2 regions of the Streptomyces sp. NPDC001816 genome follow, and region 2 is predicted to be linked to the other one. Evidence: riboswitches for the same ligand, from Rfam matches in the RefSeq annotation. Region 2 holds a riboswitch; the other holds the start of a gene.
The links. Region 2 has a riboswitch for guanidine ahead of ACFYZZ_RS08855 (MBL fold metallo-hydrolase). Riboswitches for the same ligand answer to the same signal wherever they lie in the genome.
Positions count from the first base shown of each region.

Region 1 (9,659 bases), on a different contig from region 2:
ACGGCGCCACCCGCGGTGACTTCCAGGTCGGTTCCACCTTCAAGCCGTTCGTGTTCACCTCGGCGGTCCAGAACGGCTCGACCACCCAGGCCGGCCAGACCATCACCCCGAACACCTACTACGACGGCACCAACAAGCGGTCCGTCCAGGGCTGGAGCGGCGGCCCCTACGCCCCCGAGAACGAGGACTCCAAGTCCTACGGCAACATCACCGTCCGCAAGGCCACCGACCTGTCGGTGAACTCCGTGTACGCGCAGATGGCCGTCGACGTCGGCCCGTCCAAGGTCAAGCAGACCGCCGTGGCCCTCGGTGTCCCCGCCGACACCAAGGACCTCCAGCCCTACCCGTCCATCGCCCTCGGCACCGCCACCGCCAGCGTCCTGGACATGGCGGAGTCGTACGCGACCCTCGCCAACCACGGCAAGCACGGCACGTACACGATGATCGAGAAGATCACCAAGGCCGGCAGCGAGGAGATCAAGCTCCCCGACGAGCCCGTCAAGCAGGCCGTCAGCCGCGAGGCCGCCGACACCACCACCTCCGTCCTGCAGAGCGTGGTCCAGTCCGGCACCGCCACCGCCGCCCAGGCCGCCGGCCGCCCCGCCGCCGGCAAGACCGGCACCGCCGAGGAGGACACCGCCGCCTGGTTCGCGGGCTACACCCCCGACCTCGCCACCGTCGTCTCCGTCATGGGCCAGGACCCGGTCACCGCGGCCCACAAGCCGCTGTACGGCGCGATGGGCCTGCCGCGCATCAACGGCGGCGGCGCGCCCACCCAGATCTGGGCCCAGTTCACCAAGGACGCCCTCAAGGGCAAGCCGGTCACCGACTTCGACCTCCAGCTGCAGCAGGGCGCCGAGGTCCAGGCACCCGGCACGCAGGCCCCGACCGACGCCCCGACCGACGGCGCCACCACCGACGGCGGCCAGGACACCGGCGGCGCCACCACCACCGGCGGCCAGGACAACGGCGGCCCGACGGGCACCCCGACCGACGGCACCACCACCGGCGGCGGCGCCACCACCGACGGCACCACCACCGGGGGCACGACGGACGGCGGTACGACCACCACCACCGGCGGCACCACCGGGGGCGACACGGCCGGCGGCACCACGGCCGGCGACACGACCACCGGCGGAGGCACCCCCGCCGGAGGCACGACCACCGGCGGGGGTGCCCCAGGCGGCACCACAGGCACCACCGGCGGCGACGCCGGAGGCCAACCCTAGGAAGGGAAGCGCCCTAGGAAGGGAAGGGCCCTAGGAAGGAAAGGGTCACTGACCGCTGGTCGCCTTCAGCCCCACCACGGCGACCAGCAGCAGACAGACGAAGAAGATCCGGGCGGCGGTGACCGGCTCACCCAGCACCACCATGCCGAGCACCGCCGCCCCGGCCGCCCCGATCCCCACCCACACGCCATAGGCGGTACCGATCGGCAGCGACCTGGCGGCGTACGACAGCAGCACCATGCTGGCGACGATCCCGGCACCGGTGAGCACACTGGGCACGACCCGCGTGAACCCGTCGGTGTACTTCATCCCGATCGACCAGCCGACCTCGAGCAGACCGGCCACGACAAGCAGCACCCAGGCCACGACAACACACCTCCGAGACGAACGGACGACTCTCTGCGGTGCGTCGTCTTTGCCTGCATCCCGGTACGGCGCGTCTCGTCGGGCTCCTTCGAACATAGCAAGGGAACGACAAAGGGGCTGGTGACAACCGTCACCAGCCCCTCCTCAGCTTCTGATCAAAGATAAAGACCGGTGGAGTCCTCGCCGCCCTCGAACCGGTCGGCGGCCACCGCGTGCAGATCACGCTCCCGCATGAGCACGTACGCCACGCCCCGCACCTCGACCTCGGCCCGGTCCTCCGGATCGAACAGAACCCGGTCACCCGGCTCCACGGTCCGTACGTTCTGCCCCACCGCGACGACCTCGGCCCAGGCCAGCCGCCGCCCGACCGCCGCGGTCGCGGGAATCAGGATGCCGCCGCCCGACCTCCGCTCGCCCTCACCGGCGTCCTGCCGCACGAGAACCCGGTCGTGCAGCATCCGGATGGGCAGCTTGTCGTGCTGAGGGTTGCTGTTTCTGTTGGCGCTCACGCCTCGAACCTACCTGCCTGGGACGGACTCGTACGACCTCGGGCCACCACTCGTCTCCGCCCTGGTCAGCGCTTACGCCGCCGCGACCCCACCGCGAGCAGCCCCACGACCCCCACCACAACCAGTGCGACCGGCACGACCCGCTCCAGCCGCGGCGCACCCTCCTCGTCCACGAACTGCGCCCGCACCTCACTGACCACCCGGTTGACCTGGACGTAGGCCCGCCCGACCGTGTGATCGATATTGGCGACGACCTTGGCCTTGGCGTCCGCGACGATCGTCTGCGGATGCACCCGCACCCCGATCTCGTCGAGCGTCTCGGCCAGCGCTTCGCGACGGCGCCTGATGTCCGCCTCGATCTGCGCCGGGGTTCTGGTGTCCGACGTGTCCGCCACCGTACGGCCTCCGAAGTCTCCTGATGCTGTCCCGGACAGTCTGTCAGCTCCACCCTCCACCGCGCCGCAACGCCCCCCGTTACGCTGGACCGATGAGCGAGCGACTCCAGCCCGGGGACGTGGCCCCCGCCTTCACCCTGCCCGACGCCGACGGCAACGAGGTGTCCCTGTCGGACCACAAGGGCCGCAAGGTCATCGTCTACTTCTACCCCGCGGCCCTGACTCCCGGCTGCACCAAGCAGGCCTGCGACTTCACCGACAACCTCCAGGTCCTGGCCTCCGCCGGCTACGACGTCATCGGCGTCTCCCCCGACAAGCCCGAGAAGCTGGCCAAGTTCCGCGACAAGGAGTCCCTGAAGGTCACGCTGGTGGCCGACCCCGACAAGAAGGTCCTGGAGGCGTACGGCGCCTTCGGCGAGAAGAAGCTCTACGGCAAGACTGTCGTCGGAGTCATCCGCTCCACAGTGATCGTCGACGAGGACGGCAAGGTCGAACGAGCCCTCTACAACGTCAAGGCCACCGGCCACGTGGCCAAGATCATCAAGGACCTGGGGATCTGAGGGTCCGATCTTGCCGACGGACGGCTCGCACTGGGGTACTCCAGTGCGAGCCGCTTTCCATTTCCGTGCGTGACTGTCCGATAACCGGTTCGTTACTCCGTACGAGCTGCGAACGTGCAGCCAGGACGGAGGGGGCATGACCGTCAGGTACACCCGCGAACTGCTGGAGGAAGCCGCCCGCGAGACGGGGCACATCGACGACGCCGTTCGATTGTGCGGCGGCAGACCGACTCCCGGGAGCAGGCGCTACCTGCGCGAGAAGATGGCCGAGGCCGGCATAGACATCTCGCACTTCGCCACGAACCAGGTTCGGCACACGGAAGAGCGTCTACGCGCGGCTGTGGCAGTGTCGAGCAGCATCAAGGACGTCGTGCGCCATCTCGGAATCAGCCAGGTCGGGGGCAACCAGACGCACATCAGTCGCCGCATCGCTGCGCTCGGAATCGACACCTCGCACTTCACACCTGTACGCAAGGGGCGCCCGAAGGGATCGCTCGGCGGCCCGCTCACCCTGCGCGGCCCCGAAGACGGAAGGGTCCCTGGCGAGCGGCTGCTCCGAGAGCTTCTGCGTACCGGAGTCCGTGAAGTCTGCGCGGCGTGTGGCACAGGGCCGGAGTGGAACAGTAAACCGCTCCGCCTCGAAGTCGACCACATCAGCGGTGACTGGTGGGACAACCGCCCGGAGAATCTGCGGCTGCTGTGCCCTAACTGCCATGCCACGACCGACACTTACCGGGGGCGCCGGAGGCGGAGGGACGCATGAGGACTCCCAAGTACCCCAGGGATGTGCTGATGAGGACCGCCGCCGTCTCGACCAGCCTGGTGGACCTGATGCGACGGCTGGGCACGACGTTGGGCAGCGGTCCTCGGTGCTACCTGCGCCACAGGCTGGAGCACTATGGGATCGACACGTCGCACTTCGTTGAAGAGCCGCTTCCACCCCGAGAGAAGCGGTCCTATGCGCGCGAGCTGTTGGAAGAAGCGGCAGCCCGGTCCCACAAGCATCCGCGAGATGTTCGAGTATCTGGGCTATCCGCCGGATGACAGCCCTTACGGGCTCGTCAGAAAGCGACTGGAACAATTCGGCATCGACACGTCCCACTTCACACGTGGTTGCGGACGCAGTCTCGAAAATCTTCCCCGGGACGTTCTCGCATCGGCAGCCGCCCGAGCTGTCAGTGTTGCCGGCCTCCTCAGGATCCTCGGCTACCGCGACAACAATGGCGCCGCCCGCGCACGAGTGAAGCGAAGTCTGCAGGCACACGGCATCGCCACTGATCACTTCACCGGGCAAGGCCACTCTCGCGGCTCCGTGTCGCGGCACCGAAAGTCTGCCGACCAGATCCTGCGTCGAGAGGAACCAGGTTCAAACCGCACCAAGACGGTCCTGCTACGACGTGCCCTCGACGACCTCGGTGTGCCGCACATCTGTGCCGAGTGCGGCATCAGCGACATCTGGCACGGTAAGCCACTGGTCCTTGAGATCGATCACATCAACGGTGACCGGCTGGACAACCGCCGCGAAAACCTCCGGTATCTCTGCCCTTCATGCCACAGCCAGACGGACACCTACGCGAATCGATCTCGCCGTAAACCTGGTGCCCGAGGGCCGGTAGAGTAGCCAGCGCTGCGGGCCCGTACCCCAGCTGGCCAAGAGGGCGCCGGTTTAGGTCCGGTGTGTCGTGGGTTCGAGTCCCACCGGGCCCACAGGAAAGGTAGGCCCCGCACCTCCGTTTCAAGGGGTGCGGGGCCTGACCGTGAAGTCAGCCCAACAACTCCCGAACAACCGGCACCAACGCCCGAAACGCCTTCCCCCGATGGCTGATCGCGTTCTTCTCCTCAGAGGTCAGCTCGGCGCAAGTCCGCGTCTCGCCCTCCGGCTGCAGGATCGGGTCGTACCCGAAGCCGTTCGTGCCGACCGGGGCGTGCCGCAGCACCCCCCGCAGCTGCCCCTCGACCACACGCTCCCGGCCGTCCGGCAGCGCCAGGGCCGCCGCGCAGGCGAAGTGGGCGCCCCGGTGCTCCTCCGTGATGTCGGCCAGCTGGGCCAGCAGCAGCTCCAGGTTGGCGCGATCGTCCCCATGTCGTCCCGCCCAGCGGGCGGAGAAGATGCCGGGGGCGCCGTTCAGGACGTCGACGCAGAGGCCGGAGTCGTCGGCGACGGCGGGCAGGCCGGTGGCCTGGGCCAGGGCGTGTGCCTTCAGCAAGGCGTTCTCCGCGAACGTCACGCCGGTTTCCTTGACGTCGGGGATGTCGGGGTAGGCGTCGGCGCCGACCAGTTCGTGCGGCAAGCCTGCTTCGGCGAGGATGGCCCTCAGCTCGGTGATCTTTCCGGTGTTGCGGGTGGCGAGGATCAGGCGGGTCATGGGTGTCAGTATTCCTGGTCGGGATTCCTGGTCGGGATTCCTGGTCAGGCTCCGAGGCTTCTTGAGATCACGTAGATCAGCAGACCCGCGAGCGAGCCGACCACCGTGCCGTTGATCCGGATGAACTGCAGGTCGCGGCCGATGTGGGCCTCGATCTTGCGGGTGGTGTGCTCGGCGTCCCAGCCGGCCACGGTGTCGGTGATCAGGGAGGTGATCTCCTTGCGGTAGGTCGTGACGATGTGCACGGCCACGCCCTCGACCCAGCTGTCGACCTTCTCCTGCACCTTCGGTTCGGCGGCCATCCGGGAGCCCAGGGAGAGCAGGGCGGCCCGTACCCGCAGCCGCAGCTCGCTGCGTTCGTCCTCGGCCGCGGCGACGATCATGGAGCGTACGGCCGTCCAGGCGGAGGCGATCAGGTCCTGCACCTCGCCGCGGCCCAGCACCTCGCCCTTGAGCCGCTCGACCCGCGCCCGGGTGTCCGTGTCGGACTGGAGGTCGGAGGCGAAGTCGGTGAGGAAGCGGTCGAGGGCGCCGCGTGCGGGGTGGGAGGGCATGTCGCGCATCTCGGTGACGAAGCGCAGCAGCTCCTTGTAGACGCGGTCGCCGACCTTCCGGTCCACGAACCGCGGGGTCCAGCCGGGTGCGCCGCCCTCCACGGCGACCATCACGTCGTCCCGGTGGATGACCAGCCAGTCGTGGGCGCGGGTGACCACGAGGTCGACCACCCGTTTGTGGCCGCCGTCGGCGACGATCTTCTCCAGCATCTTGCCGATGCCGGGTGCGATCTCCTGGGCCTCGGCGCGCCGGGTGATCGCCTCTGCGACGACCGCCTGTACGTCGGAGTCGCGCAGCACGGTCAGGGCGCCTCTGAGGGCGGTGGCCAGTTCCGCGGTGACCCGGTCGGCGTGGTCGGGTTCGGCGAGCCAGGCGCCGAGCCGGCTGCCGATGCCGACGGCGCGCAGTCGCTGTCGTACGACGTCCTGGGAGAGGAAGTTCTCGCCGACGAACTCGCCGAGCGAGACGCCGAGCTGGTCCTTCTTGGTCGGGATGATCGCGGTGTGCGGGATGGGCAGCCCGAGGGGGTGCCGGAAGAGGGCGGTGACCGCGAACCAGTCGGCCAGGGCGCCGACCATGCCGGCTTCGGCGGCGGCGGCCACGTAGCCCGTCCAGGGGCCGGCGCCTTCGTGCGAGGCCCAGGTGGCCAGCGCGTAGACGACCGCCACGAACAGCAGCAGGCCGGCCGCCGTCAGTTTCATGTGCCGTACCCCGCGCCGGCGCTCCTCGTCGGCCGGGGTGAAGGCGGTCATGGTCCGGTACGACGTGGTCCGGCTCGGTGTTTCCGTCTCCGTACGTTCCATCAGCTCCACCCGTTCAGCTCCACCCGTCCGGTGATCCCGCACACAATTGTCCCTTCCTGACCGACTCCCGGAACGGAACAGGAGTTCCCGGCGTCTGTCCGGAGGGGGGTTTTGGGCAGGGCCCTGTCAGCTCTCCCGGGCCCATGAGCGATCATGGGCTCTTCAGACCGGAGCCTCGGGCTCCCATTTCCCGGGGGAGAACAACGGAAGCATGACCAAGAGTCGTGGTTATGCCGTTCTCAGTGCGGTTGTCGCGCTGGTCGTGGCCGTGTGCGCCGTCATCTACGTCACCGTGGCGGCCGACGACGGCACCCCTCGCGGCGTCTTCGCGGGCGGCCGCCCGCACCACGACTCGTCGGTCGCTCCCGCCTCGACCGGCACCTGGGTCGGCGCCTGGTCCACGGCGCCCGCGGGCGGCGAGCCGGGCACGGAGACCGAGGGCCTGGCCGGCCGCTCGGTGCGGAACGTGGTGCACGCGAGCACCGGAGGGACGAGCGCCCGGATCACGCTGTCGAACCTGTACGGCCAGTCCCCGCTGACGATCACGCACGCCTCCCTCGCCCTCTCGGCGGGTGACGGCACCGCCGCGGCCGACGCGGAAACGATGCGGCGCCTCACCTTCAACGGCAGCGTCGGCGTCGTCATACCGGCCGGCGGCCAGGTGCTCAGCGACGCGGTGCGTCTGACCATCCCGCACGGCACGGACGTCCTGGTCACCACGTACTCGCCGACCCCGTCCGGCCCGGTGACGTACCACCCGCACGCGCGGCAGCTGTCGTACGTCGCCCAGGGCGACCGCACCGAGGACGCGACCGGCACCCCGTACACCGAACAGACCCCGTACTGGCGCTATCTGACGGCCCTCGACGTCCTGAGCAACGAGGCCACCGGCACGGTCGTCGTGTTCGGTGACTCCATCACCGACGGCATAACCTCCACCGTCGGCGCCAACCACCGCTGGACCGACGTCCTCTCCGGCCGCCTGCGCACGGCCGTAGAGAGCGGCGACACGCTGCCCCGCTACGGCATCGTCAACGAGGGCATCAGCGGCAACCAGGTCCTCGCCGACGGCCTCGGCCGGCCCGCCGAGAACCAGAGCGGCCTGGGCCGCTTCGGCCGGGACGCGCTCTCCCGGACCAACGTCAAGGTCGTCGTCATCGACCTCGGCATCAACGACATCCTGCGCAACCCGAAGCTCGCCGACCCGGACCGGATCGCCGACGGCCTGCGCACCCTGGTCCGCCAGGCTCACGCCCGCGGTCTGAAGGTCGTCGGCGCCACCCTCATGCCGTTCGAGGGCCACCGCGGCTGGACTCCGGCCCGGGAGGCGGTGCGCCAGCAGGTCAACGCGCAGATCCGGGCGGGCCGGGTGTACGACGCCGTAGTCGACTTCGACAAGTCCCTCAGGGACCCCTACGACCCGCGCCGCCTGCGCTCCGAGTACGACTCCGGGGATCATCTGCACCCCAGCGACCTGGGCTTCGGCAAGATGGGCGAGGTCTTCGACCTGAACGCGCTCAAGGGCGCGGGGCAGACGGAGCTGTAGGGACCGGGACTGCCGTCACTGTTCCGGGCGCCGGGCGCCGGGCGGTCCTGTCCCGTCGCCGGAGCAGCAGCAGCCCGCCGGCCATGGCGGTGACGCTCGCTGCTCCCGCGGCCTTGACGAGACTCCGGCGGCTGATGGTCTGAGGTGTCACGCGCATGTCCCGGAGACGGACGACATCCGCCGCCGATAACAGAAACTCAGGCTCCGGTCGTCGACCCCGGCCGCACGATCATCAGGATCGTCACGGCCGCCCACAGCAGGTTGAACACCCCTGTGAACATGGCCAGTCGTACGGTCTTCTCGCGTGTCCCCTCACCTTCCACGAGCGCGGTCTGGGCGGGCAGCACCAGCGCGGCGAGCACGAGGGCGGCCAGCGCCGTGAGTGCGATGGACGCGATCAGCCAGGCGCCGCCGAGCACGCCCATGGTGCTTGCGGTGGCGAACCCGAAGACCGGGACGACGACACCGGCGACGGCGTAGACCTTGCAGATACGGTGCAGCAGCTGCAGCGTCTCCGCGGCCCGGGCGTCGTCCGGGGCGGCCAGGGCCCGGCGGGCGGCGGGCGGGAACATGCTGGCGGCGACGGTTACGGGCCCGATGGCGACGATCGCGGCGAGGACGTGGACGGCGAGGAGGAACTTGGTCACGGGGGGAGGCTAGGCGGGCGGCGGATCCCGGGAAAAGTGGCGGGATTGCCAGCGGGTGACGGATTCTCGCCAGTTCCTTGTCCTCAGGTATCAGGGGAGACGGGCTGCTCTGTCAGGTTGGCGACAATCCGCTGTACGGCTAGTTTCCTGCCATGCACACCGTGGCCGTCCTGGCGCTGGACCAGGTGATCCCCTTCGACCTGTCCGTCCCGATCGACACCTTCGGCTGGGCCCGGCTGCCGGACGGGCGGCCCGCCTACCGGGTGCGGGTCTGCTCCCCGGCGGGGGAGGTGAGCGCGGGTGCGGGGGTCTTCACGGTGCGGGCGCCGTACGGCCTGGAAGCGCTGGCGGAGGCGGACACGATCATGCTGCCGGGCGTGGCCGACCCGACCGCGCCGCTGCCGCCGGGCGTCGCGCAGGCGGTGTGCGCGGCGGCGGCGAACGGGACGCGCGTCGCGTCGATCTGCGTGGGCGCGTTCGTGTTCGCGGCGACGGGGCTGCTGGACGGGTGGCGGGCGACGACGCACTGGAGGGCGGCCGGGGACCTCGCCGCGATGTACCCGAAGATCACCGTCGACCCGAACGTCCTCTACGTCGACAACGGCCAGTTCCTCACCTCGGCGGGCGCGGCCGCGGCCATGGACATGCGCCTGCACATGATCCGCAAGGACCACGGCTCGGCG
Region 1 covers NZ_JBIATY010000003.1:803,242-812,900, reverse strand. Annotated here, with positions in the region: gene ACFYZZ_RS14785 (transglycosylase domain-containing protein) at 1-1,229, shown strand, start outside; gene ACFYZZ_RS14780 (DMT family transporter) at 1,275-1,595, opposite strand; guanidine-III (ykkC-III) riboswitch at 1,633-1,703, opposite strand; gene ACFYZZ_RS14775 (GroES family chaperonin) at 1,751-2,053, opposite strand; gene ACFYZZ_RS14770 (DUF3618 domain-containing protein) at 2,170-2,499, opposite strand; gene bcp (thioredoxin-dependent thiol peroxidase) at 2,592-3,059, shown strand; gene ACFYZZ_RS14760 (HNH endonuclease) at 3,196-3,822, shown strand; gene ACFYZZ_RS14755 (HNH endonuclease) at 4,072-4,680, shown strand; tRNA gene ACFYZZ_RS14750 (tRNA-Leu) at 4,691-4,766, shown strand; gene rdgB (RdgB/HAM1 family non-canonical purine NTP pyrophosphatase) at 4,823-5,425, opposite strand; gene ACFYZZ_RS14740 (DUF445 domain-containing protein) at 5,470-6,783, opposite strand; gene ACFYZZ_RS14735 (SGNH/GDSL hydrolase family protein) at 6,995-8,329, shown strand; gene ACFYZZ_RS14730 (hypothetical protein) at 8,527-8,976, opposite strand; gene ACFYZZ_RS14725 (GlxA family transcriptional regulator) at 9,129-9,659, shown strand, end outside.
Region 1: linked by a shared signal. The riboswitch ahead of ACFYZZ_RS14780 (DMT family transporter) and the one ahead of ACFYZZ_RS08855 (MBL fold metallo-hydrolase) in region 2 are both predicted to bind guanidine.

Region 2 (9,659 bases):
CTTCGAGCGCACTCGAACGATCTAGCGTGACGGGCATGAGCAACGCCATCGAACAGATCCGCAAGGTCCAGCTGGGCAACGGCGGCCCCCTCGTGGGCGTGCAGGGCTTCGGCGCCATGGGCATCAGCGACGCGTACGGCGAGACGGACGTCGCGGCGGCCCGCGACACCCTGGAGGCCACTCTCGAGGCGGGTGTCACCCTCATCGACACCGCCGACATGTACGGCTCCGGCGCCAACGAGGAGTTCCTCGCGCCGTTCGTGGCCGCGCACCGCGACGAGATCACTCTGGCCACCAAGTTCGGCATCGAGCGCCGCGCCGACGACCCGCGCTACCGCGGTATCCGCAATGAGCCCGCCTACGTGAAGAGCGCGGTCGAGGCGAGCCTGCGCCGCCTGAACGTCGAGGTCATCGACCTGTACTACATGCACCGGCGCGACCCCGCCGTCCCGCTCGCCGAGTCCGTCGGCGCCATGGCCGAACTCGTCCGGGAGGGCAAGGTCAGGCACCTCGGCCTGAGCGAGGTCACCGGCGCCGAGCTGCGCGAGGCGCACGCAGTGCACCCGATCACCGCGCTGCAGTCGGAGTGGTCGGTCTTCAGCCGGGACGTCGAGCGCAGCGCGGTGGCCGCGGCCGCGGAGCTGGGGGTCGCGTTCGTGCCGTACTCGCCGCTGGGCCGGGGCTTCCTGACCGGTGCCTTCGTCGACGCGGGCACGGAACTCTCCAGCAGCGACTTCCGCCAGTATCAGCCGCGCTTCACCGGCGACAACGCCAAGGCGAACGCCGCCCTCCTGGAGCCCCTGCGCAAGCTCGCGGCCGACCGCGGCGCCACCACGGCGCAGATCGCCCTCGCCTGGGTGCACCAGCGGGCCCAGGTGCACGGCCTGACCGTCGTACCGATCCCCGGGACCCGCAAGCGCAGCCGCCTTCTGGAGAACACCGCAGCCACCCGGATCACACTGACCGCCGACGAACTGTCGCTGCTGGAGTCGATCGCGGGCCAGGTGGCGGGCGACCGCTACCCGGACATGTCGTTCACCTCCGTGGGGCGGGAAGCCTAGCGTCTTTCGTTCGGATCACAAGCCCAGCGGGATCCGAACGAGAGGGCTCGGGTCTGCGACCGGAAGGGTCTGCTCGCGCCGCACGGAACGGGCCCCGCGCCCGGCCGCTGTCGAGCGGGGGTGCGGGGCCGGTGGTGGCGGGCGCGGCCGGGGTTGCGGGGTGGGCCAGTTGCAGCCGGGGCCGGTGCTGGGTCGTGGCAGACGTTGAGGCCGGGTCCGCCGTCGACGCCACTGGCACCGCCCCCGGCACCTGCCTGGAACGTCCCCTCACCGGCACCGCCGTGGCGAGCAACATGCCGGCACGCCGGGCCACGCGAACTCCGACGTGAGCGTCTGCCGGAGAGGCACCAAGCCGTTCATTCGTTGGTCGGCACACCGTGCCGCGTGGATGAGAACGACATCGACAAGATTCTTGACCGGACCCTGGCACATGTCGCCACATCCCCATACGGGTTGACCGGACAGGATGGAGGCCTGACCGGCCTGGCGCACGCTCTTCACCGGGCGGTGGCTCCTCAGCACGAAGGAAATCGATGACTCTCCGCGAGATCAAGCCCGGCAACCGTGGCTTCCTTTACGTCAACTCCCATCCCGAGGGCTGCGCCGCTGTCGTCGACGAGTTGTGGCAGCGCACCCCCGCACCCACCGGCCCGGCCGGCGCGGCGGGGCCGGTTGCCCTGATCATCGGATCCAGCGCCGGCTACGGACTCGCCGCCACCGTCGCCGCGTTGCGCACCTACGGTATGCGCGGGATCGGCATCGCCTTCGAGGCCCCCGAGACCGAGCGCCGTACCGCCTCCGCGGGCTGGTACCGGACGGCCCGTACCGCAGCACTCGCCGGACCGGACAGCGATTTCGCCTTCCTCAACGCAGACGCCTTCTCCGTCGCGGCCAAGGAGCAGGCACTGGACCACCTCGCTGCCCGGTACGGCAAGGTCGACTACCTCATCTACAGCGTCGCCGCGCCCCGCCGCACCGACCCGGCCACCGGCGAGGTCCACCACTCGGTGATCAAGCCCCTGGGATCCGCCTACCGGGCCAAGACCCTGCAGTTCGACGGCGACACCCCACTCGTCGGCACCCTGGAACTCGAGCCGGCCGACGACGCGGAGCGCGACTCGACCGTGCACGTCATGGGCGGCGCCGACTGGAAGCTGTGGATCGACGCCCTCGCGGACCGTGGCCTCATCCACGACGGCTTCCACACGGCAGCGCTCTCCTACGTGGGCTCCGACCTGACCGCACCGATCTACCGGGCCGGCACCATCGGCGCGGCCAAGCAGCATCTGGAGGACACCGCGCGCCGCCTTCAGCAGAACTTGGCGCCGCTCGGCGGACAGGCCCACACCGTGGTCGCCGGCGCGGCTGTCACCCAGGCCTCGACCGCCATCCCGTCCATCGCCCTCTACACCAGCCTTCTCCGCGCCGTCCTCGGCAACGACTTCCAGAGCACCGCTCAGCAGGCCGCCACGCTCTGGCAACAGCTCACCGGCGCGGTGCCGCTCCAGCTCGACGAGGAGCAGCGGATCCGCCTCGACGGCTGGGAGATGGACGACAAGGTTCAGGACGCCGTCCACGAACGCTGGGCCGCCGCGGCCACCGACACGCTGGCCGAACTCGCGGACACCGACTGGTTCCAGGCGCAGGTCGGCCGGCTCTACGGGTGGCACGTCCCAGGAACCGACTACGCCGCCCCGGCCCAGACCACGGTTCCCTGGCCGGCCATGAGCTGAGCCGGCACGTGGTCGTCCGAGCCCACGTGTGGACGGCCGCGAGATGAAGTGCGGCCTGGTGGGCGATGGGTCGAATGGGTCCAAGCCCCTGGCGTCGAAGTCGGCTCGGATGGTGCGGCGTTCCTGCTGCCGTCGCCGCAATCCGCCCGCGCCGGAGGGCACTTGGCCCCGGCGCGGGCGGAAGTCCGTTCGTCACGCCGAGGCCTTGGCGGCGTCGCGTGCGGTGGAAGCCTGCGGGAGCGGACGAGTACCGGCAGCATGGCCGCGCCTGCAGCGACGGCGGCGGCGTGCAGAACGACCGCGAACGCGAGGTGCTCCGGCAGCGACACATCGGCGGGGTGCGCGATCGCGACGTACAGCGTGATCGGCAGCCTCCAGCCGCTCCACGCGAACAGCGAGCCGGTCCCCAGCCAGCCGAGTGCCAAGGGGACCCGGCGGGGCAGACGGGCAGGCCGCCGGCAGCTGAGCGTCCACGTGGCAGCTGAGGCGACGAGCGCCCACATCCCCCACACCCCCGTGAGCAGCCGTCCGCCGGCCCCCTGGTCCGCGGGACGCGCGACACCGGCCGTACCGCCGAGCGCCCAATAGACCCAGACGATCCCGATCACCGTCGCGATGCGGGCATGGCTGCGCGTCCTCCACCCATGACCCTGGCCTCGCGAACATGCCGCCAAGTGGAGCAATCACCGGTGTGCCGGGACCCCGCACAGGAGGCTGGACCTCTTGCAGGGGTCGTGCGATCAGGAGTCCGGTGTGCGAAGGCCGCGTAAGCCGAACCATCAGGCAAGTCGTCCACCGGCACGGCACGCTTCCCGGGCCGAGTCGGCGGCTCCCACGGCGGGCGCGCGCGGGAGCACCGGGTGAGGCTCGAGCGTACCCGTCGGGAGCCGGAGGCCGGCATGGCCGTACGGACCCAGCTGCCCGCGCCTCCGGCGTGGATGCGCTGGCTTCCGGCGCTGTTCGTCGCGGCCCTTCTGCTGGTCGAACCCTTCACGCCGGTGGACTGGCCGGTGAGCTTCGCGCTGATCACCGTGCCGCTGCTGGCCGCCTTCACCCAGGGGCCGCTCGGGGTCGCCGCCGTCACGGTCTTCGCAGTCCTCTTCGAAGGAGTCCTGGCCGGTACCCCTTGCTGTGCGGGCCGGTCCGTCGGCTACCTGTGGGAGCGCCACTACGTGGCCTCCTACGTCTGCACCATCCTGGTGGGCGCAATCGGCACGGTCCTGGCCGCCCATCGGACCCGCCGTGAACGCACGCTCGCCGACGTGCGCTTCGTGGCCGAGATCGCGCAGCGCGTCCTGCTGCGGCCGGTGCCGCACCGGATCGGCAACCTTCTCCTGGAGAGCCTCTACCTCTCCGCCGCCGCGGAGGCGCGCATCGGCGGCGACCTCTACGAGGCCGTCCCCACCTCGTACGGGGTCCGGCTGCTCATCGGCGACGTCCGCGGCAAGGGTCTGCTCGCGGTCGAGACCGCCGCCACCCTGCTGGGCGCGTTCCGCGAGGCGGCGCACGACGAACCCGATCTGCCCTCCCTGGCCGACCGCGTGGAGGTCAGCATGGGCCGCAGGGCGATGCTGCTCGGCGGAGGCGAGGTGGGCGAGCGGTTCGTCACCGCCGTCTTCGCCGAGATCCCGACCGAAGGTCATCTCGTCCGGATCGTCAACTGCGGTCATCCGCCCCCGCTCCTCATCCGCTCCGACGAGGTGAGCGAACTGGACCGGGGGCGGTCGGCTCCGCCGTTGAACCTCGGCGTGCTGGTCGGAGAGCCGTACAGCGTCGACGTCTACGACTTCCGGCCCGGCGACCAGCTCCTGCTGTACACGGACGGCATCACGGAGACCCGCGACCCCCACGGTGTCTTCTACCCCCTCCTCGAGCGGCTGCGCTCCTGGGGACCCCTTCCGCCGCGGGAACTGCTGGAACAGCTCCACGGCGACCTGATGGCCTACAGCCACAACGGCCTCCAGGACGACATCGCGGCGCTCACCGCCTGCCTGCTCGCCGACCAGCCGGCCGAGCCGGCTCCTCCGTCGGACGGGGCGGGCGGAAGTAGCGGGGCGCCGTGATGCCGCCGTCCAAGGTCCTTACGGCGGCCGCCGACCAAGGCCCCTGCGAGTGCACGGCAGGACGTGCGGCGACGGCCACGGGCCCCGTCGGACGCCGTGGTAGCGTCCCGTCGGAGGCTCTGACGTGCCTGCCCCGGACGAGATGTGCGCCGTACCCGGCCCGCCAAGACGACGCACGCGCGGAGGCATCGTGGACACCGGCACGCACCTGATCGACTTCAGCAGCGCCCCTCCCCAGGCCCGTCCGCTGGACGTGCGGTGGATCCACGGTTCTCCGTCGGCCAAGCACAACACCGACCCGGACGTCCAGGTCCACGCCTATGACGAGCACACGTTCATCCTGCGGCAGAACATGGCGGTGCACTACGAGGCGCCGTTCCTGTTCCTGCTGTGCGGCAACGAACGGGCGGTGCTGATCGACACCGGCGCCACCGGGTCCGCCGAGTTCTTCCCCCTGCGCCGGGTGGTCGACGGGCTCCTCGCGGACTGGCTCGCCCGGCACCCCCGCGACGGTTACCAGCTGCTGGTGCTGCACACCCACGGGCACGGCGACCACGTCGCCGGCGACGACCAGTTCACCGATCGCCCCGACACGACGGTGGTGGGGGCCGACCGCGCCGGCGCCTGGCGGTACTTCGGGTTCGACGCGGACCCGGACGCCGTGGCTCGCGTCGACCTGGGCGGCCGGGTGCTGGAGTGCCTGGCCACCCCGGGCCATCACGAGGCGGCCGTCACGTACTACGACCCGGCCACCGGCCTGCTGCTCACCGGCGACAGCGTGTATCCCGGGCGGCTCTACATCGAGGACGTCCCCGCCTTCGCCCGCAGCATCGACCGTCTGATCGAGTTCGCCGACCGCCGGCCCGTGACCCATGTGCTCGGCTGTCACATCGAGATGACCACCGAGCCCGGCGTGGACTACCCGGTCCGCACCACCTACCAGCCCGACGAGCCCCCGCTCCAGCTGACCCCCGCTCACCTCCGCAGGATCCGTGACGCGCTCACCGAACTCGGCGCCGACCTCACCTGGCGCGCCCACGCGGACTTCGTCCTGTGCCCCCGGGCCTGAGCCCGGTATGGACGGCAGTGACCCTCAAGCGGTCAGGCGGCCGTAGCCTCGTCACGTCCCCTCTGGTCGTGGTGGATCGGCGTCTTCGTGCCGGTCAGAGGAACGCCCGTCCCGCCGCGTCCGGCGGCGACGATCTCCGCCACGATCGACAGGGCGGTCTCCTCCGGTGTACGGGCGCCGAGGTCGAGGCCGATCGGGGAGCGCAGCCGAGCCAGCTCCCGCTCGCTCACGCCCTCTTCCCGTAGCCGCCGATCGCGTTCCTCGTGAGTGCGGCGCGAGCCCATCGCACCGACGAACGCCACCGGCATCGCGAGGGCCGCCTTCAACAGGGGTACGTCGAACTTCGCGTCGTGGGTGAGGACGCACAGGACCGTACGGGCGTCGGTCGCGGTGCGCCGCAGATAGCGGTGCGGCCAGTCGACGACGACCTCGTCGGCGTCGGGGAAACGGGCCCGCGTGGCGAAGACGGGGCGGGCGTCGCAGACGGTCACGTGGTAGCCGAGGAACTTGCCGGCCCGCGCCAGCGCCGAGGCGAAGTCCACCGCGCCGAAGACGATCATCCGCGGGGGCGGCATGTTCGACTCGACCAGCAGGGTGAGGCCGCCGGGACAGTGCGAGCCGTCCGCGGCGACGCCCACCGTGCCGGTGCGCCCGGCCTCCAGTAGGGCCCGGGCCTCGGCCGCCGCCGTCAGGTCCAGCTGGGCGTGGCCGCCGAGAGCGCCCTCGTACGTGCCGTCGGGCCGTACCAGCAGGGCCCGGCCCAGGAGTTCGGCCGGACCACGGGCGACCCGGGCGAGGGCCGCCGGTTCGCCCCGGACAGCGGCAGACAGAGCCGACGCAAGGACCGTCCGGGCGGGTGCGTGCCCGCTCACCGGCGTGATCAGCACGTCGATCGTCCCGCCGCAGGTCAGTCCCACGGTGAAGGCGTCCTCGTCGCTGTACCCGAACCGTTCCGTGACGCTCTCGCCCGTCCCGAGCGCCTGCCGGCACAGGTCGTAGACCGCGCCCTCCACACACCCGCCGGAGACCGAGCCGATGACGGTGCCCTCGCTGTCGACGGCGAGGGCGGCGCCGGGACCGCGCGGTGCGCTGCCGCCCACCGCCAGCACGGTGGCGACGGCGAAGTCCCGGTCCTCCTCGATCCAGTGGAGCAACTGCTCGGCGATGTCAAGCACTTGGCACCCCGGCCTGGATGACGCGGTCCGGTCGGATGGGCAGGCTGCGGTGGCGTACGCCGGTCGCGTGCCAGACCGCGTTGGCGATGGCCGCCGCGGCGCCCACGACGCCGATCTCTCCGATGCCCTTGATCCCGACCGGATCCCTCGGGTCCGAGTCGTCGATCCAGTCGGCCTCGATGTCCGGTACGTCGGCGTGCGTGGCCACGTGGTAGCCCGCGAGGTCGGCTCCGACGTGGCCGCCCGAGGCGCGGTCCCGGATCGCCTCCTCGTGCAGGGCCATGGAGATGCCCCAGATCATGCCGCCGGTGAACTGGCCGCGTGCCGTGAGCGGGTTGACGATCCGGCCTGCCGCGAAGATGCCGAGCATGCGCCGCACGCGCACCTCACCGGTGGTGACGTCCACCGCCACCTCGGCGAACTGCGCCCCGAAGGAGTGACGTTCGGCGGGGGCGAGGGCGCCGATGGCCGCGGTGGTGTCCGACCGCACCGTGATGCCCTCCGGCGGGATGCCGGTGCCCAGGGCCAGCCTGTCGCGCAGCTCGTCGGCCGCGGCCGTGACCGCCCACGCCCACGAGCGGGTGCCCATGGATCCGCCGGCGATCATCGCCGGTCCGAAGTCGCTGTCACCGATACGTACGCGGACCCGCTCCGGGGGCACGTGCAGCGCGTCGGCGGCGACCAGGGTGAGTGCGGTACGGGCCCCGGTGCCGATGTCGGCCGCGGCGATCCGGACGGTGAAGGTGCCGTCCGGGTGCGCGGTCACGGCAGCCGTGGACGGCATGGCACCCGCATGGAAGGAGGCCGCGGCCGTGCCGGTGCCGAGCAGCCAGCGACCGTCCCGGCGCAGGCCCGGACGCGGGTCCCGGTCCGCCCAGCCGAACCGTCGGGCGCCCTCGCGGAAGCAGGCGGGCAGATTGCGGCCCGCGAAGGGCAGGCCGGAGACCGGCCCCTTGTCGGGTTCGTTGCGCAGGCGCAGCTCGATCGGGTCGATCCCGCACTGCTCGGCGAGTTCGTCGAGCGCCGCCTCCAGCGCGAACGACCCCGGTGCCTCACCCGGGGCGCGCATCCACGTCGGGGTCGGTACGTCGAGCCGTACGACGCGGTTGGCGGTGTGGTGGGCGTCGGCGTCGTACATCACCCGGGCCACCCCGGCGCTCGGTTCGACGAACTCGTGCACGGTGGAGGTGAGGCTGACCGAGCGGTGCTCCAGTGCGCGCAGCCGTCCGTCGGCGTCGGCGCCGAGCCTGACGCGCTGGACGGTGGGGCTGCGGAAGCCGGCGAGCGAGAACATCTGTCGGCGGGTCAGGACCACGCGTACCGGGCGTTGCAGCACGGTCGCGGCCATCACGGCGGCCACTTGGTGGGCGCGGACGCCCTTGCTGCCGAAGCCGCCGCCGACGTGTTCGGAGCGTACGTGCACCGAGGCCGGGTCGAGCGAGAAGAGGCTCGCGAGTTCGCCGACGACCCAGGTGGCGCCCTGGTTGGAGTCGACCACTTCGAGTCGGCCGCCGTCCCAGCGGACGGTCGCCGCGTGCGGTTCCATCGGGTTGTGGTGCTCTTCGGGGGTGGTGTACTCGGCGTCGAGGACGACGGCCGACGCGGCGAGTTCGGCGTCGAGGTCTCCCTTCTCCGCCACCGCGGGCATATGGCCGTCCAGCGGGTAGGCGTCCGGGTGTTCACCCGTGAAGTCGATGTCGTGGGGCTCCTGTTCGTAGTGCACCCCGAGCGCCTCGGCGGCCTCTCTGGCCTGCTCGGACGTCTCGGCGACGACCAGCGCCACCGGCCAGCCCAGGTGCGGCACCCGGTCGTGCTGGAAGACGGCGCAGGTCAAGTCGGGCTTCGATCCCATCAGGCCGACGTAGTCGGTCTCCACACGCGGGGCGTTGCGGTGGTCCAGGACGGCAAGGACGCCCGGGAGTTCGAGGACGGGAGCGGTGTCGATCTCGCGGATGCGGCCGCGGGCGACCGTGGACAGGACCAGCCAGCCGTGCGCGAGGTCGGCGAAGGGGACCTCGCCCGCGTAGCGGGCCGCTCCGGTGACCTTGTCCCTGCCCTCCACGCGGGTGTGCGCGGTGCCGACGGAGGGTGTCGGCGTGGGTGTCCCGGTGGTGACGGTGGTCATCGGGCGGCCTCCTCGGCGAGTTCGGTCAGCACGGCCACCACGAGGTTGTGCATCAGAGTCACCTTGTAGTCGTTGTGCGGCAGCGGCCGCGCGGCCGTCAGCTCGGCTGCTGCCGCCGCGGCGTAGGTCTCGGCGTCGGCCGGCGCGCCGGTCAGGACACGTTCGGCCGCGACGGCTCGCCACGGGTGGGAGGCGACCGCGCCGAGCGCCAGACGTGCGTCCCGGACGACGCCGTCACGGATGTCGAGGGCGGCGGCGACCGAGCCGATGGCGAACGCGTACGAGGCGCGCTCGCGCACCTTGCGGTAACGGGAGTTGGCGGCCGTGGGCGCGGGCGGCAGGGTGACGCCGGTGATCAGCGCGCCTGGTGGCAGGGCGGTCTCGCGGTGCGGGGTGTCACCGACGGGCAGGTAGAACTCGCGGAGCGGCAACT
Region 2 covers NZ_JBIATY010000002.1:670,156-679,814, reverse strand. Annotated here, with positions in the region: gene ACFYZZ_RS08870 (aldo/keto reductase) at 36-1,061, shown strand; gene ACFYZZ_RS08865 (enoyl-[acyl-carrier-protein] reductase FabV) at 1,595-2,794, shown strand; gene ACFYZZ_RS08860 (PP2C family protein-serine/threonine phosphatase) at 3,655-4,857, shown strand; guanidine-III (ykkC-III) riboswitch at 4,968-5,035, shown strand; gene ACFYZZ_RS08855 (MBL fold metallo-hydrolase) at 5,048-5,926, shown strand; gene ACFYZZ_RS08850 (XdhC family protein) at 5,959-7,101, opposite strand; gene ACFYZZ_RS08845 (xanthine dehydrogenase family protein molybdopterin-binding subunit) at 7,094-9,226, opposite strand; gene ACFYZZ_RS08840 (FAD binding domain-containing protein) at 9,223-9,659, opposite strand, start outside.